DNA from 4 places in the Micromonospora sp. ABR4_055 genome. Region 4 is predicted to be linked to each of the others. Evidence: riboswitches for the same ligand, from Rfam matches in the RefSeq annotation. Region 4 holds a riboswitch; each other region holds the start of a gene.
What was found. Region 4 has a riboswitch for cobalamin ahead of ACXAHD_RS22095 (CbtB-domain containing protein). Riboswitches for the same ligand answer to the same signal wherever they lie in the genome.
Positions count from the first base shown of each region.

Region 1: linked by a shared signal. The riboswitch ahead of ACXAHD_RS25120 (acyl-CoA thioesterase) and the one ahead of ACXAHD_RS22095 (CbtB-domain containing protein) in region 4 are both predicted to bind cobalamin.
Region 2: linked by a shared signal. The riboswitch ahead of ACXAHD_RS26995 (ribonucleoside-diphosphate reductase subunit alpha) and the one ahead of ACXAHD_RS22095 (CbtB-domain containing protein) in region 4 are both predicted to bind cobalamin.
Region 3: linked by a shared signal. The riboswitch ahead of cobN (cobaltochelatase subunit CobN) and the one ahead of ACXAHD_RS22095 (CbtB-domain containing protein) in region 4 are both predicted to bind cobalamin.

Region 1 covers NZ_JBSWXD010000138.1:10,504-14,708, reverse strand. The annotation lists gene ACXAHD_RS25130 (ABC transporter substrate-binding protein) at 1-871, opposite strand, end outside; gene ACXAHD_RS25125 (GntR family transcriptional regulator) at 996-1,718, shown strand; gene ACXAHD_RS25120 (acyl-CoA thioesterase) at 1,866-2,375, opposite strand; cobalamin riboswitch at 2,512-2,731, opposite strand; gene ACXAHD_RS25115 (nitronate monooxygenase) at 2,984-3,994, opposite strand.
Region 2 covers NZ_JBSWXD010000161.1:10,592-14,796, forward strand. The annotation lists gene ACXAHD_RS26990 (ribonucleotide-diphosphate reductase subunit beta) at 1-267, opposite strand, end outside; gene ACXAHD_RS26995 (ribonucleoside-diphosphate reductase subunit alpha) at 363-2,768, opposite strand; cobalamin riboswitch at 2,908-3,117, opposite strand; gene ACXAHD_RS27000 (hypothetical protein) at 3,213-3,398, shown strand; partial or broken gene ACXAHD_RS27005 (ROK family protein) at 3,409-4,205, opposite strand, start outside.
Region 3 covers NZ_JBSWXD010000023.1:4,997-9,201, reverse strand. The annotation lists gene ACXAHD_RS08590 (precorrin-8X methylmutase) at 1-375, opposite strand, end outside; gene ACXAHD_RS08585 (precorrin-3B synthase) at 375-1,640, opposite strand; cobalamin riboswitch at 1,758-1,884, shown strand; gene cobN (cobaltochelatase subunit CobN) at 1,942-4,205, shown strand, end outside.
Region 4 covers NZ_JBSWXD010000107.1:4,738-8,942, forward strand. The annotation lists gene ACXAHD_RS22090 (VWA domain-containing protein) at 1-1,048, opposite strand, end outside; cobalamin riboswitch at 1,129-1,256, opposite strand; cobalamin riboswitch at 1,368-1,541, shown strand; gene ACXAHD_RS22095 (CbtB-domain containing protein) at 1,574-1,774, shown strand; gene ACXAHD_RS22100 (CbtA family protein) at 1,792-2,550, shown strand; gene ACXAHD_RS22105 (hypothetical protein) at 2,598-2,939, shown strand; gene ACXAHD_RS22110 (hypothetical protein) at 3,211-3,834, opposite strand; gene ACXAHD_RS22115 (hypothetical protein) at 3,975-4,205, shown strand, end outside.

The sequences.
Region 1 (4,205 bases), on a different contig from region 4:
CCAGGTTGGGGGCGAACTTGTCGATGAACACCGACTGCCACTCGCCGTCGATGATCGTGGCCACCTTGTCGACGTAGAACGGGTTCTGCGCGGAGGCGTACTCACCGAAGCCGGAGGTGAAGTCGCGGACTTCCGCCACCCCGTACGTGCCGGGGATGTTCCCGGTGTAGAACTCCAGGCCGGCGACGTTGCCGGGGTCGGCCGGGGTGGGCCGGCCGGACTGATCGTCCCAGGCCCCGCCGAACATGAACCCGAGCGTGGTGAACGATGTGTTGATCTCGGCGTTGGCGTAGCCGAGCTGGGTGATCGTGCCGTCGGCGTCCCGCTTGGTGAGCTTGGCGATCTGCTCCGCCCACTCCTCGGTGGTCTCCGGCGGACCGTCGATGCCGGCCTCGGCGTAGAGCTTCTTGTTGTACATCAGCATCTGCGCGTGCAGGGCGATCGGCATCGAGTAGGTCTGGCCCTCGTACTGCATCTGGGACATCGCCGCCGGCACGAAGTCGGCGGTGTCGAGCCCGTCGGCCTCGATGAAGTCGTCCAGCGGGGCCAGGATGCCCTTGCTGGCCCAGGCCCCGACGCCGTTGCCGAAGTGGTCGGAGATGTCGAACCTGCCCTGCGCGCCGGACATCGACGTCAGCTGCTTCTGGAAGTCCGGGTTGGAGACCCCCCGGACCTCGATCTGGTCCTGGCTGGCGTTGAAGTCGGCGATGATTTCCTCGAGCGCTTCGGCCTCCGCACCGGCCCACAGGTAGGAGAAGACCACCTCGACCTTGTCGCCGCCGCCGTCCGAGTCGCCACAGGCACCGAGCGCTGTGGCGAGTACGCCGGCCACCGCCGCGGCGGTGGCCCGCCGGAAAGATTCGCGTCTCACGTGCACCTCCAAAGATCATCTTTGGTCTAGTCCAATTGTCAGTGCGGGTAGCGTAGACCGGCAGGCAGCATCGCGCTAGTATCATTTTGGTTTAGACCAGCCGCCCCTGGAGCTGACACCTCGGATGACCGCGACCAAGCATGAGCTGCTCCGCAGCCACCTGCAGAACCTCATCGAACGCGAGCTGGCCCCGGACGAGCGACTGCCCACCGAGCGCGATCTGGCCCAGGAGTTCGGCGTCAGCCGGATGACCGTGCGTCAGGCCCTCGAACGCCTGGAAAACGAGCGGCTCGTCTACCGGGTACGCGGCGCCGGCACCTTCGTGGCCCGACCAGCCATCACGAAGAGCATCGAGCTCACATCATTCAGTGACGACATGCGTCGCCGTGGACTGACCCCAGGTTCGCACCTGCGCACCGCCGAGTCGATACCGGCCGGCGCGAACGTCGGCTTCGCGCTGGGCCTGAGCCCGGCGGACGAGGTCGTGCACCTGGAGCGGGTCCGGATCGCCGACGGCGTCCCGATGTGCATCGAGCACACCTATCTCTCGGCGGCGCTCGTCCCGAAGCTGCTCGACCGGCCGTTCGACAACTCGCTCTACGACCTGCTCCGGGACCATTACCACATCCGGCTCGTCCGGGCGGAGCAGTCCATCCGGGCCACGGTCCTGGACGAGGCGACGGCCACCCTGCTGCAGGTCCCGGCCTTCAGCCCGGCCCTGCTGGTCGAGCGGACAGCCTACGACCAGCGGGACCGCCCGGTGGAACGGGCCATGTCGACGTACCGGGGCGACCGCTACGCCTTCGAGATCGAGGTGGTCCGCCCGACCACGGACGGCACCGCCTGACAACCCCTCTCCACCGGCTGACTGCCCGGCACCGTCCGGCCGCCCGCCGGCGGTGCGCACCGTCACGCGCGATGACAGACTTCCAACCCGCAGGTCAGCGACCAGAGCCGGATCTGGGCGCTCCACCCGACACGAACCTGGACTCGCTCATGCCAGACCGGCCTCGCTGGCAAGGGCCCGACGCAGCGTCAGGCGATGCTCGCGCCGGATCTGCGCCTCCTGGTACCTACGGCGGTCGTCGTCGGTCTCCGGCGACAGTGCGGGTACCGGTCGCGGTTGTCCGTTGTCGTCGATGGCGACCATCACCAGGTGGGCGGTGGCCACCAGGGTGGGTGGGACGGCGCGGTCCCACCGGTCAGCGGTGACTGTCACGGCGATCTCCATCGAGGACCGGCCGGCCCAGGTGATCCGGGCGTCCACGTGCACGACATCGCCGACCCGTACTGCCTGGAGGAAGGCGGTTTCGTCGATTGCGGCGGTGACGGCCGGGCCCTCGGAATGGCGGGCGGCGACCACACCGGCGACGGCGTCGATCAGGTTCAGAATCCGGCCGCCGTGCACGGTGCCCATCAGGTTGGTGTGGTGCTGGTCCATGATCTGCGACAGGGTCAGCCGTGACGCGGACGGTGGGCGGCTCGGCAGAGTCGTGTCGTGCACGGGGAACGTCCTTCGAGGTGGTCGTGACCCACGGAGGGGGGCAGACCACAGCGACCTGCGGGCACGCGGGCATGCGGGCCCGAAGGTACGCGGTCCGCCCGGCCCACCCGCGAGACCGGTGGCGCCACACACCCGGTCGGTGTGTGCGGCGCGGGCAGGTCTTCGGACTCGCGGGCGCGTCCGGACCGGGGTCCGGTCTCCTACTGGCCGTCGCTTCCCAGGCGCGGGTGCGCCCAGTGCCGGTGACGGCGGTCGTTCCTGCTCACCGCTGCGGGGCAGTCCCGGATTCGCACCGGGTTCCCTCTTACGACGCCCCTTCCCGACGGGCGGGGCGAACCAGCGCTGACGCCGATGATAGCGGGCCGTCGTCCCACTGTGTGGAAGGGTGATGCGGTCTGCGGCGCGGGGTGTGCGGACCGTCTCACCGGCACGACGCGGACGGGGCAGGTGAGCCGCTGCCCAGGTATGTCGAACAGCCGAGAAGCCGGACACCCTGTCGGCACCCCACCACCCGGACCAGCACCCGCACGGCGCGTCACGGGACGATCGTTACCTGACCCGTCACCAGTTGCGTTCGAGCGATCCGAGCAGGGCCGTACCCCTGCCGCTCACCCGCGCCCGACCAGCCGTTCCAGGATGTCAGCGGCGGGGCCAGCCGCGGTAGACCGGAAGCCGGTGCCGGCCCACAGGTGAACCGACTCGGGATCCCCCGCTTTCGCCGCGGCGCGGCGCACCGGACCGGTCAGGTGGTGCAGGGCCGGATAGCCGATCGGTGCCGATTCGCTGAACCGGTCGGTGAACCTGTTCCGCAGGGCGCGGGCCGGCCGGCCGGTGAAGGCTCGGGTGACGATCGTCGTGCGGCCCCCGTGGTCGGCGAGGACGGCCCGGTGCACCGGGGAGGTGCCGGCCTCGTCAGCCCGCAGCAGGGCGGTCCCCACCATCACCGCACCGGCCCCGGCGGACAGGACCGCGGCGACCTGGCCTGGGTCGGCGAGGCCCCCTGTCGCGATCAGCGGTAGGCCCACCGACCGCCGGACTCCTGCCACCAGGTCGGGCAGGCAGATCGTCGCGGGTGGTCGCGTCGGGGTCAGGGTGCCCCAGTGACCGCCCGCAGCCGCCGACTGGACCACCAGCTCGTCGGCCCCGGCCTCCGCAGCGGCGTTGGCCTCCTCGACCGAGGTGACAGTCTGAACGGTACGGGTACCCACCCGCCGGAAGGCGGCGAACACAGACCTTGGCGGAATACCGAAGGTGAAGCTGACCACCGGTACCGGGTCGGCCAGCAGGAGGTCCACCTTGTCCGGCCAGTGATCGTCGTCCTCGACCGGGTAGGCGGGCAGCGCCACCCCGTATCGCTGCGCCTCGCCGGCCAGCAGATCCGCGTACCGGGCGTAGCTTGCCGGATCGATCCGGACCGGGTTCGGCGCGAAGAGGTTGACCCCGAACCGTCCCCGCCCTGCGGGCCGTACCGCCGCGATGTCCTCGATCAGGGCCTGCGGGGTCCGGTACCCGCCGGCGAGGAACCCCAGCCCACCCACCCGAACCGCGGCGAGTACCAGGGCAGGGGTGCTCGGGCCCCCCGCCATGGGGGCTGCCACCACCGGTAGTTCGATATCCATCGGTCTTTCCCTCCCTGGCCTGGAGACGTGCATCCGGATGCCATGTCAGGGCCGGCGCCGCCGTGGCGACCGGCGAACTGAGCCGGGGTGGGGTGCCCCGGGAGGCTCCCCAAGGTACCAAGCTGAGCCGCTGACGGGCACGACTGTCCATCGACACCGTCTGGCATGCTGCGGCGGATAGTTCCGAGGCGATGCCGGCGATCCGGGCGGA
Region 2 (4,205 bases), on a different contig from region 4:
CAGCTGCCGGGACAGGTAGAGCCGGCCTTCCGGAGAGTTGACGTGCTGGTAGAGGTTGAGCACCAGGTTGTTCGCGACGATGGTGTCGCCGGTGGCGAAGAACGCCACTAGCCGGGACACCAGGTGCTGCTCGGCCGGCGACAGCTTGGCCAGATCGGCGAGGTCGGAGTGCAGGTCGACCTCCTCCACCGTCCAGGTGTTCCTGATCGCGTCCCGGAACCGGTCGAAGAACTGCGGGTACCGCATCGGGCGCAGGGTCAGATCCATGCCGGGGTCGAGCAGCAGCTGCTGCCGACCCACGCCAGTCGCGGCGTCGCTGGCGGCGGCGGTCGCGGTTGCGCTGCTGGTTTCGGAAACGGTGGTCACTGGCAGGCCTCACAACTTTCGGGGTTTTCCAGGGAGCAGGCCAACGCGTCGTCGTCGCTGGTCGCGACGACTGGCCCGGCGGTCGGCGCGATACCGACCGTGGCCTGCTGGATCCGGGTCGCCGGACGCGACCGCAGGTAATAGGTGGTCTTCAGCCCCGACTTCCAGGCGTACAGGTACATCGAGGACAGCTTGCCGATGGTCGGTGCGCTGAGGAACAGGTTCAGTGACTGCGACTGGTCGATGTACGGGGCACGGGCGGCGGCCAGGTCGATCAACGCACGTTGCGGCAGCTCCCATGCGGTACGGAACAGCTCCCGCACGTCGGCGGGCACGTTCGCGACGCCCTGCACCGACCCCTCGGCCCGCTTGATCTGTTCCCGGACCGGTGCCGTCCACAGCCCGCGTGCCTTCAGCTCGCCGACCAGGTAGGTGTTGATCTGGAGGAACTCCCCGGACATCGTCTCGCGCTTGAACAGGTTCGACACCTGCGGCTCGATGCACTCGTAGCAGCCGGCGATCGAGGCGATCGTGGCGGTCGGCGCGATCGCGACCAGCAGCGAGTTCCGCAGGCCGTGTGCGTCGATCGTCGACCGCAGTCGGGCCCACCGCTCGGGCTGGCCCGGCTCGGCCCCCCACAGGTCCGGGTGCAGCTCGCCCCGGGCGGCGCGGGTCTCGGCGTACGCCGGATGCGGGCCGAACCGTTCGGCGAGCCCGGCGGAGGTCTCCAGCGCGGTCAGGAAGATCTCCTCCTGGACGCGGGTGGACAGCTCCCGAGCCTGTGACGAGTCGAACGGCAGCCGCAACGCGAACAGCGCGTCCTGCAGGCCCATCAGCCCCAGCCCGACCGGCCGCCACCGCGGGTTCGACGCCGCCGCCTGCGCCGCCGGGTAGTAGTTGATGTCGATCACCCGGTCGAGGAACACCACGGCGGTACGGACCGTGGCGCGCAGCTTGTCCCAGTTGACGCCGTCGGCGGTGACGTGCGCGCCGAGGTTGACCGACCCGAGGTTGCACACCGCGGTCTCGGTGTCGCTGTTGACCTCGAGGATCTCGGTGCACAGATTGGACAGGTGGATCGTGTTGCCCGGCGCGCCGGTCTGGTTGGACAGCCGGTTCGCGGCGTCCTTGAACGTCATCCAGCCGTTGCCGGTCTGCGCCAGGGTGCGCATCATCCGCCCGTACAGGTCGCGGGCCTTGACCGTCCGGACCGCTTTCTTCTCCGCCGCGCGGTACGCCTCGTCGAACGCCTCGCCGTACAGGTCGGGTAGCTCGGGTGCGTCGGACGGGTCGATCAGCGACCAGTCGGCGTCCGCCTCGACCCGCCGCATGAACTCGTCCGGGATCCAGTTGGCCAGGTTGAGGTTGTGGGTGCGCCGGGCGTCCTCGCCGGTGTTGTCCCGCAGCTCCAGGAACTCCTCGACGTCCGGGTGCCACGGCTCCAGGTAGACGCAGGCGGCGCCCTTGCGGCGGCCGCCCTGGTTGACCGCCGCGACCCCGGCGTCGAGGGTCTTGAGGAACGGCACGATGCCGTTCGACCTGCCGTTGGTGCCCCGGATCAGCGCGCCCCGGCCACGGATCCGCGACCAGGAGATGCCGATCCCGCCGGAGAACTTCGACAGCTTCGCCACCTGGTGGTAACGCTCGTAGATCGAGTCGAGCTCGTCGCGCGGCGAGTCGACCAGGAAGCACGACGACATCTGGGTGTGCCGGGTGCCCGAGTTGAACAGGGTCGGTGAGCTGGGCAGGTAGGCCAGGCTGGACATCAGCCGGTAGAAGTCGATCGCCTCGGCCGGCGTCTGGGACAGCCCGCAGGCCACCCGCAGCAGCCAGTACTGCGGCGTCTCCACCACCAGCCGGGTGCGCGGATGCCGCAGCAGGTAGCGATCGGCCACCGTACGCAGCCCGAAGTACTCGAAGCGCCGGTCGCCGTCGACGTCCACTGCGTCGTCGAGTTTGCGGGCGTTGCGGGCCACGAACGCGGCGGTGTCGTCGCCGATCAGCCCGAGGCCGTGGGCGTAGCGGATGGACTGGCTGAAGCTCGCCACCTGCTGGCCGCGGACCTCCTTGTCCACGTAGGCGGCGAGCAGCCGGGCCGCCAGTTTCGAGTACTGCGGCTCCTCGCCGATCAGCTCCGCCGCCGTCTGGATCGACAGCTTGTCCAGCTCGGCGGTCGTCGCTCCGTCGTACAGTCCGCTGATCGTCTTGGTCGCCACCCGCAGCGGATCGACCTCGTCCAGGTCGGTGACCCAGCGTTCGACCGCCTTGACGATCTTGTTGACGTCCACCGGTTCGGTGTCGCCGTTGCGCTTGCGCACCTGCATCGCGTGCCGGCGCTGCTCGGCAACCGTGCGGTCGGGCGCGGCCGTGTCGGGCGCGGCCCGGTCGTGAATCGTCGTCATGTCCCCCTCCTCATGCCTGTCCACCGGTCGACGGACACGCGGGGAGGACGCCGCCGGTCACCCACCTGGCGGCTGCTCCGCCGGGTGTCGACCGGTCGTCGGCGTCGGCCGTCCCGCGCGGCCTTCGACCGCCGCACGCGTCGCGTGCGGCACGCTGGCAGGTCTTCGGACTCGTGGGCGCCGTGTTCGTGCCTACTGGCCGTCGCTTCCCGGACCCGCGACGGGTCCAGTGCTCGGTGACGGCGGTCGTACCCACTCACCGCTGCGGGGCAGTCCCGGACTCACACCGGGTTCCCTCTTGCCTCGACCACCGCCGAGGGGTGGTCGAACCAGCTGCGAGGTACACCATATATGGGTGCGAGCCAGAAGACGCAACACCAGATACTGTGTTCGGCGTGTCGCGACGTCAGGTCGCTGCCAGGTACGCGGAGGAGGGTCCGTCGGGTGAGAACCGTGGTGTGGGGTGGGCACGGGGCGATGCTCGGCCGACTCCTCGTCCTCGTCGTCGGCATGCTCAGCATCCAGGCGACCGGGCTGCGGCCCGGTGCCAGCGGTGGCGACGGGGTCGGCGGAGGAGGTGGCGGCATGGCGGCTGGCGCCGAGCCAGTCATCGACCTCGACCGGCGCTGACCTGGCCGGCTCAACCGGCGCTGACCTGGCCGGCTCGACCGGCGCTGACCCGGCGGGCGAGCAGCGCGGCACCGGCCAGCACGGCGGCGTTACCGAGCCGGGCGGTCCGCACCGGCAGCCGGTCGATGCCGGGCAGCGCCGCCGTGTGCAGCGCGGCGCGCACCCCCGCGACGAACCGGTCACCGAGTCCGACCACGCCGCCGCCGAGGACGACCACCTCGGGGTCCAACAGGTTGGCGGCGGTGGCCAACCCGGCACCGAGCACCTGGGCCGCCAGATCGGTCACCTCGACCGCAACCGGGTCGCCGGCGGCGGCCGCCGCCGCGACCTCCTCCAGCGGCGGCGGTGCGCCGCGACCGGTCCGGGCCGCGTACTCGGCGGCGATCGCCGGACCAGCCGCGTACGCCTCGACGTGGTCGACCGCGCCGCAGCCACAGCGTCGGCCGAAGTGCCGGGCGGCCGGCAGATGCCCGACGCTGCCGGCGAACCCGTGCCGGCCCACCACCAGCTCGCCGCCGACCACGATCGCGCCGCCGATCCCGGTGCCGGCGGCGACGACGAGCGCGTCCCGGGCGTCGGCGGCGGCACCGCAGGATGCCTCGCCGACAGCCATCGCGTGTACGTCGTTGGACACCACGACCGGCAGGTCGAGGGCGGCGGTGAACGCCGCCCGCACGTCGGTGCCCCGCCAGCCGGGCAGGGTGTCGGTGGCGTGGGCGACCCGACCCGCCGGGTCGACGGTGCCGGCGGTGCCGACCCCGCAGGCGACCGGGGTCCGCGCCGCCTCCCGCCCGACCTCGCGGGCCA
Region 3 (4,205 bases), on a different contig from region 4:
GAGGCGGTCGCCCCACAGTTCGACGGCCGCAGCGCTGCGGGTGGTGCCCAGCCGATCGGCCAGCTCAGGCACCCGGGGATCGGACAGGGTGCACAGCACCGGGTTGGCGGCCGGCAGCCGGCGTCGGGTGACCCCGGCGGCCACCATCGTGGCGTCGCAGAGGATCGACGCGCCGGCGCGCAGCGCGGCCCGGGCCGCCACCACCACCTGCGGCGAGAAGACCAGGTCGTCGACCAGGTCGACCATCCCGCAGGCGTGGATCATCCGGACGGCGACCCGGGCCTGTTCGGCGGTGAGCCGGCTCAGGTCGGCCTCGGCGCGGATGGTGGCGAACGACTGCCGGTAGATCTCGGCCCCGTCGCGGACGTGGTCCATCACGGCTCCTCGCGTGCGGTGCGGACGGCGGCGGCCAGCGCCGCCCCTGGTAGGACGTGGACGGTGGGGCGGCCGGGCGCGCTCACCTGGTAGCCGTCGCCGGTGGCGAGGACCCGCAGCGCCGGTCCCGCTGGGGTGCCGCAGCCGCGCTCACAGCCGATCCAGTGCACCGGCAAGTGCGCCCCACTGGCCGCGGCCGGCCGGCCGGCGTGCGTCGCCGCCGCGTCGGCCCGTACGTCGGCCCGCGACCGGGCACAGCCGGGACGGCCCGCGCAGGCGGTGACGCCGAGCCACGGCGACCCGGGGTCGGTGTCGAGACCCGCACGGTGCAGCCGGCGCGCCCAGCCGGGTGCGTCGGTGAGCCGAGGCAGCACCACGGTCCGCCACGGGGTGATCCGCGCCTGCGGTGCGGCGGCGGCGAGCAGGTCGGCCTGCGCGGCGGTGAGCTGACCCAGCGGTACGGCGAGCACGAGTGCCTGGTCGCCGTCGGGGCGGCGCAGCACGCCCACCGGCGGTACGCCGGACCGTCGCGGTGCGGTCGGCGGGTCGGCCGCGACCCGGTGGACGCCCGGCGTGGTGGCGAGCGCCGCGACGAACCGTGCCAGTTCGGCGGCGGCGAGGTCGCCGATGCGCCAGATGGTGCCGGCCACGGCACGTTCGTCGGCGAGGAAGATCCGGGCGGCGGCGACCGCCACCCGGACCGCGTCGGTCGGCGTGGTCCGTAGGCCGTGGTCGACCCCGGCGAGCCGGATACCGACCCGGCCGTCCGACCCGGGCAGCAGGCCCACGTCGGGGCGCGCCGCGACGGTGGCGCCCCGACCGTCGTCGACGGCGAACAGGAACCGGCCGGAGAGGCGGGTCAGCTGTGGCTGTGCGCAGATCGCCGCGTCGAGGGCGCGGACCTGCGCCGCGACGTCCCACCGAGGCACACTGTCCACACCGGCCAGTGGGGAGCCGAGGATGTTGCGGGCCCGGTCGTGTCCGGGTGCGGGCAGCAGCCCGGCCGCGCTCAGCCGGCCGGCGAGCACCCCGGCGGCGTCGGCGGCCACCCCCCGCAGTTGTACGTTGGCCCGGCTGGTCAGCTCCAGGTGTCCGTCACCGAGGTCACGGGCGGCGGCGGCCAGTACGGTCAGCTGGCCGGCGGCTAGCAGCCCACCGGGGCAGCGGACCCGGGCGAGGTGCCCGTCGGCGGCCGGATGCAGCGCCAGCGTGCCGGGGCAGGCATCGGGGCCGCCCCGGACGGGCGGCAGCGGCGAGGCGGACACGCGGCGGATACTACGGGCTGCCACGGGAGGCGACGCCCTCGCGGCGAATAGATCACACCTTGACGAAACGTCCCCGGGTCGTGACAGTGGTCGGTAGCCAACTGCGGCGGCAAGTGGAGGAAGCCGGTGTGATTCCGGCGCGGTCCCGCCACTGTCACCGGGGAGCGGACCCCACCGACGGCCACGGCCCCGATCCACGGGGCGGGAAGGCCGGGGCGAGCCTCGATCCGGGAGCCAGGAGACTCCGGTCGCCGCGACCGACGACCCGGGGCGCGGACCCCGAGGGAGGACCAGGCGTCCGATGATGCTACTTCTGTCCACTTCAGATACTGATTTGCTGAGTGGACGGGCCAGCGGTGCCGACTGGCGCCTGGCGAACCCGGCCCGGCTGTCGGTCGACGACCTCACGCCCCTGCTTGCCGACGTCGACCTCGTGGTGGTCCGGCTGCTCGGCGGCCGCCGGGCCTGGCCGGACGGACTGGACGCGCTGCTGACCGACGGACGCCCAGTGGTGGTACTCAGCGGCGAACAGGCACCCGACGCCGCCCTGATGGAGCTGTCCACCGTACCGGCCGGGGTGGCCGCCGAGGCCCACGCCTATCTGGCCCACGGCGGCCCGGCCAATCTGGCCGAACTGCACCGATTCCTGTCCGACACGGTGCTGCTCACCGGGCACGGCTTCGCCGCGCCGCGGCCGGCCCCGGAGTGGGGCGTACTGGAACGCCCGAACGTGCCGACCGGACCGGGCCAGCCGACCGTGGCGGTGCTCTACTACCGGGCCCACCACCTGGCCGGCAACACCGGCTTCGTGCACGCCCTGTGCGACGCGGTCGACGCCGCCGGCGGTCGGGCGCTGCCGGTCTACTGCGCCTCGCTGCGCTCGCCCGACCCGCAGCTGCTGGCCACCCTGCGCCAGGCCGACGCCCTGGTGGTGACGGTGCTGGCCGCTGGCGGAACCCGGCCGGCGACCGCCTCCGCCGGGGGCGACGACGACGCCTGGGACGTCGGCGCGCTCGCCGAACTGGACGTGCCGATCCTGCAGGGACTCTGCCTGACCAGCTCCCGCCAGACCTGGGCGGCCACCGACGACGGGTTGTCCCCGTTGGACGCCGCCACCCAGGTGGCCATCCCCGAGTTCGACGGCCGGCTGATCACCGTGCCGTTCTCGTTCAAGGAGATCGACGCCGACGGGCTGTCGGTCTACGTCGCCGACCCGCAGCGGGCCGCCCGGGTGGCCGGGATCGCCGTCCGCCACGGCGCGCTGCGGCACATCGCGGCGGGCGACAAACGGATCGCGGTGCTGCTGTCGGCGTACCCGACCAAGCACGCCCGGATCGGCAACGCGGTCGGGCTCGACACCCCCGCCAGTGTGCTGGCGCTGCTGTCGACGTTGCGCGACGCCGGCTACGACGTGGGGCCGCCCGACGGCCCCGACGCGCTGCCGGGGCTGGCCGACGGCGACGGCGACGCGTTGATGCACGCGCTGATCGCCGCCGGCGGGCAGGACCCGGACTGGCTCACCGAGGAGCAGCTGGCCGGCAACCCGGTGCGCATCCCGGCCGCCGACTACCGTCGCTGGTACGCCGAGTTCCCGACCGAGCTACGGGAACAGGTCGAACGGCACTGGGGTCCGCCGCCGGGCGAGCTGTACGTCGACCGGTCCCGGGATCCGGACGGCGAGATCGTGCTGGCCGCGCTGCGTACCGGCAACATCGTGCTGCTGGTGCAGCCGCCGCGCGGCTTCGGGGCCAACCCGGTGGCCATCTACCACGACCCGGACCTGCCGCCGAGTCACCACTACCTGGCCGCGTACCGGTGGCTGGAGCACAGCTTCGGCGCGCACGCCGTGGTGCACGTCGGCAAGCACGGCAACCTGGAGTGGCTACCGGGCAAGACGGTCGGACTCAGCGCCGACTGCGGGCCGGACGCCGCCCTCGGCGACCTGCCGCTGATCTACCCGTTCCTGGTCAACGACCCCGGCGAGGGCACCCAGGCCAAACGCCGGGCACACGCCACCCTGATCGACCACCTGGTGCCGCCGATGGCCCGGGCGGACAGTTACGGCGACATCGCCCGGCTGGAGCAGCTGCTCGACGAGCACGCGAACATCGCCACACTGGACCCGGCCAAACTGCCGGCGATCCGGGCGCAGATCTGGACGCTGATCCAGGCCGCCCGGCTCGACCACGACCTCGGTCTGAACGACCGGCCGCACGACGCCGAGTTCGACGACTTCCTGCTGCACGTCGACGGCTGGCTCTGCGAGATCAAGGACGTGCAGATCCGTGACGGGCTGCACGTGCTCGGGTCGGCGCCGGTCGGCGCGGCCCGGGTCGACCTGGTGCTGGCGATGCTGCGGGCCCGGCAGATGTGGGCCGGGCAGGTGGCCGCGCTGCCCGGCCTGCGGGAGGCGCTGGGCCTGGACGAGTCCGGCACCGACCGTGACGACACCGACGCGGCCGAGGCGACCGCCCGGGAGCTGGTCGCGGCGATGGAGGAGCACGGCTGGCGGTCGGACGCCGTCGCCGAGGTCGCCAAGCGCGTGCTCGGCGCCGACGGACGGGC
Region 4 (4,205 bases):
GTGGCGGACCCGGCGGCGGAGGAGGATCGGGATCGTCGCCGCACTCGTCACGCAGCACCTCGTCGAGGCGCTGCTCGTCGGCGCCGGGCGGGTCGAGCGGGTCACGGCGCCGCCGGTGCGGCAGCGCCAGCCGGGCTGCCTCGGCGACCTCGGCGGCGGTGACCGCCGGTTGGCCCCGCCAGGCGGCCAGCGCGACGGCGGCGCGGGCCATCACGATGTCGGCCCGCATACCGTCCACCTGGTACGCCAGGCAGATCCGGGCGATCCGGTCGATCTCGGCATCGGGCAGCGTGACCGCAGGCAGGGCCGCCCGCGCATCGCGTACCCGCAGTGCGAGCTGGTTGTCGGCGGACTGCCAGCGGTCCGCGAACGCCACCGGGTCGGTCTCGTACGCGAGCCGACGGCGCACCACCTCGGCCCGGTCCGCCACCAGGGTCGGTGCGGCCACCGACACCATCAGCCCGAAGCGGTCCAGCAACTGTGGACGCGGCTCGCCCTCCTCCGGGTTCATCGTGCCGACCAGCAGGAACCGGGCGGCGTGGCTGACCGACACCCCGTCGCGTTCGACGTGGGCCCGGCCCATCGCCGCCGCGTCCAGCAGCAGGTCCACCAGATGGTCCGGCAACAGGTTGACCTCGTCGACGTAGAGCAGGCCCCGGTGCGCGGCGGCGAGCAGCCCCGGCTCGTACGCCTTCACGCCGGCGCTGAGCACCCGCTGGATGTCGAGGGTGCCGACCACCCGGTCCTCAGTGGCGCCGACCGGCAACTCGACCAGTGCGGCCGGGCCGCCACGCGCGGTCACCGGCGCGGTGTGCGGCCCGTCCGGGCAGGCCGGGTCCGGGGCCGCCGGGTCGCAGGCGAACCGGCAGCCGAGCACCCGGTCGACCTCCGGTAGCAGCCCGGCCAGCGCGCGGACGATCGTCGACTTCGCGGTGCCCTTCTCACCCCGGATGAGCACTCCGCCGATGCCGGGGTGCACCGCGGCGAGCAGCAGGGCCTGCCGCAGGTCGGGCAGGCCGACGACGGCGGTGAACGGGTACGGCGTCATGGCAGGGGCCGACAGGTGTGCATGGTGAATCCCTCCCGCGGGTGTCCACGCCCGCGTACCGGTGGACCAGCGAGCGGCCGGAGTCTCCTGGCTGCCGGATCGACGTCGCGTCCCGAGCCTTCCCGCCATCGGGGCAGTGGCTGTCTCAGGGGGACGCGACTCACCGGTCACAGTGGCGGGACCGCCCCGGATTCGCACCGGGTTCCTCCGCGCACCGCTCGTGCCGGTCATGCTCCCCCACCCGCGGTCCACCGTCAATGTGGCGCCGGTCCCGTTGCCGGCCACGGCCACAGCCATTGCCCGGCCGGTCACGACGGCGGTACGCTGCGCATGCCACGGTGTTCGGGAAGCCGGTGTGAGTCCGGCGTGGTCCTCGCCACTGTGACCGGGAAGTGTCCGATCCACCATGCCACTGGGCCGACGACGGTCCGGGAAGGCGGGACGGCTGCGACGATCCGGGAGCCAGGAGACCGGCCGTGGCACGCACCGCATCGCCACGAGGCATGGACGAGGGGATTTCCTGGCATGACTGCACCTTCTGTCGGCGGAGAGGTCACCACCACCGCCATCCGCGTACCGCTCGCCGGTTGGTTGCTGGCCGCCGTCGCGGCGGTCGTCATCTACCTGGTCGCGCAGGACAACGGGCTGGTGCTGGCCGGTGCCGCCGAGTTCATGCACGAGTTCACCCACGACGGCCGGCACGCCCTCGGCGTACCGTGCCACTGAGCGGCGGCCAAGCTCCGATGACTACCTACCCGTTCCGCGCGGTGCTGGGCCGCGGACTGCTCGCCGGTACGGCCGCCGGCGCGGCAGGTGCGGTGGCGGCCCTGCTGATCGTCGAACCGCAGATCGAGTCGGCGCTGGTCGTCGAGGAGGCCCGCGCTGCGACCGGGACGGCCGGACACAGCCACGACGAGGAGTTGGTCGGTCGGGCCATGCAGGTCCTCGGCGGGCTGGTCGCCACCGTCGCGGTGGCGCTGTGCCTGGCGTTGATCGTCGCCGTGGTCTTCGCGGCGACCCGGCACCTGCTGCCCGGCCGCGACGACTTCCGCCGCGTGGGGCTGCTCGCCGGGCTCGGCTTCGTCGTGGTGGCGCTGCTACCGGCGATCCACTTCCCGGCCAACCCGCCGGGCGTCGGCGACCCGGACACCGTCAACCAGCGCACCGGGCAGTATCTGTCGTTCATCATCGCCGCGGCCGCCGTCACCTGGCTGGCGCTGCTGACCCACCGGCGGCTGACCGGCTGGGCGCGGCCGGCTCCCTACCGGACGGTGGTCGCGGCGGCGCTGGCCGTCGTCGGGTACGCCCTGCTGCTGGCGTTCTCGCCGGCAACCGGGGTCGACGTGCCCGCCGATATCCCGGCGGCGCTGCTGTGGGAGTTCCGGCTCGCCTCGCTGGCGCAGCTCGCCACGATGTGGACGGTTTTCGGGGTGGTGTTCGGACTGCTGCTCACCCCGGCCCGGACCGGTGACCGGCGGCCCACGCTCGCCAACGTCGCGTGACGGCGGAGCTTGGCCCGGCGGGACCGGCACCCGGGCACCCCGCCCGGGTGACCGTCTGCCGGGGCTGCTGCTGCGGCACCCGCCGCAAACACCCGGACGTCGACCACGACCGGCAGCTCGACCTACTGCGCGCGGCCGCGCCGGTACGGGTGTCCGACTGCCTCAACGCCTGTGACCGGTCCAATGTGGTGGTGGTGCAGCCAGCGGTGTTGGCCCGCCGACTGGGTGCCCGCCCGGTGTGGCTCGGCGGGGTGCACGACGAGACGGCACTGTCGAGCGTCGTCGACTGGATCGCCACCGGCGGGCCGGGCCTGGCCGCACCGCCGGACCGGCTCGCCGGGCTGCGCTTCGCCGCCCCCCGCTGGGGAAAGTCCGCCCCGACGTCCTGACCGCGTAGTGCCGTCGCTTGCCGGCCACCGCGTTCCGGCGGCCGACAAGCGCCGCCCCCGAACGCGCGCCTGCCCGGATCACGGTCACCCATTGGCGCACGTTCGACAAGGTACGGCGCGAACCGATTGCACAATCGTGCAACCGTCCGGTGCCGTGGCTTCTCCCCTACGGCGTTGTTACTGTGCTGAGCTGACGGCTGTGACACGGGGAACGGGGAGCATCAGGACGCACGGCCCGACTGCGGTTGCACCACTGACCCGGTGGGGCGCCTCACCCGATGCCGATCTGGTCTACCGGGCGCTGACCATGCTCGGTGCCCGCAGCAGCGGTCAGTTCGCCCACGAGCTGGGGCTGACCCGCAAACGCGTCAAGGTCGCACTCGACGAACTGAACGGCCTGACGGCGGCCGTGCCGACCGCCGCCGGCTGGCGGCCGTTGCCAGCCGGTCCGGTCATCGCGCGGCTTCGCCGGCCAGCGCAGCCGGTACGGCGACAGGACGTCTGGCGCCAGCATTTCCGTACCGTGCACGGCATCGACCTGCCCGGCCCGGACGATCCGGCGGTACGCAGCCTGGGCAGCCGGGCCGCCGCCCGCGACCGGGTGCGGCGGCTGGTCGCCGCCGAACGGCACGAACATCTGACCATCAACACCGAAGTGATCAGCGCGGCGGCCTCGGCGGAGGCGATTCCGCTGGACCGCAGCCAGCTGGACAGGGGTATCCGGGTCCGGGTTCTGCAGCGGCCGCCCACCATCGACGACCACAGCCGCTATGATCCTCGTGGCAGCTACCCTGGCGTGACTGTCGGCAAGCGGCGTGTCCGCCACGCCGGTGGCCGCAGGTACGCCGACGCCGTCATGGGCGGCTTCGCCGATCCCCACCAGCGATCCGACCATCACGGACTGGTGGACTCCGGCTGGCTGCGCCACCGGCCAGTTGAGCGGCCTCGTGGCGGACCCCGACCTCGGTACGGTGCTGCCCGGGCGAGGCGGCGCTCTGCACCACCTACACGGACAACTACCGGTTCGGGGTCGCGGTGTTCCGCCCCGATGACAGGCCGGCCTTCGTCTTCCGCTCCCAGTTGGTGCCGTACCACCCGACCGACGCCTCACCGGTGCGGATCGTGTTTCCGGGCGGGGTGCCACCGGCGAACCGGGGCGTCTGTCTGATGCGCTCGGAGCAGGTCCGCCTGGCCTGCGTCGAACTCGTCGGTGAGCCGGACGGCACGGTGGCCGCCCGACCGATCCCGGTCGACCACCCGCTGGTC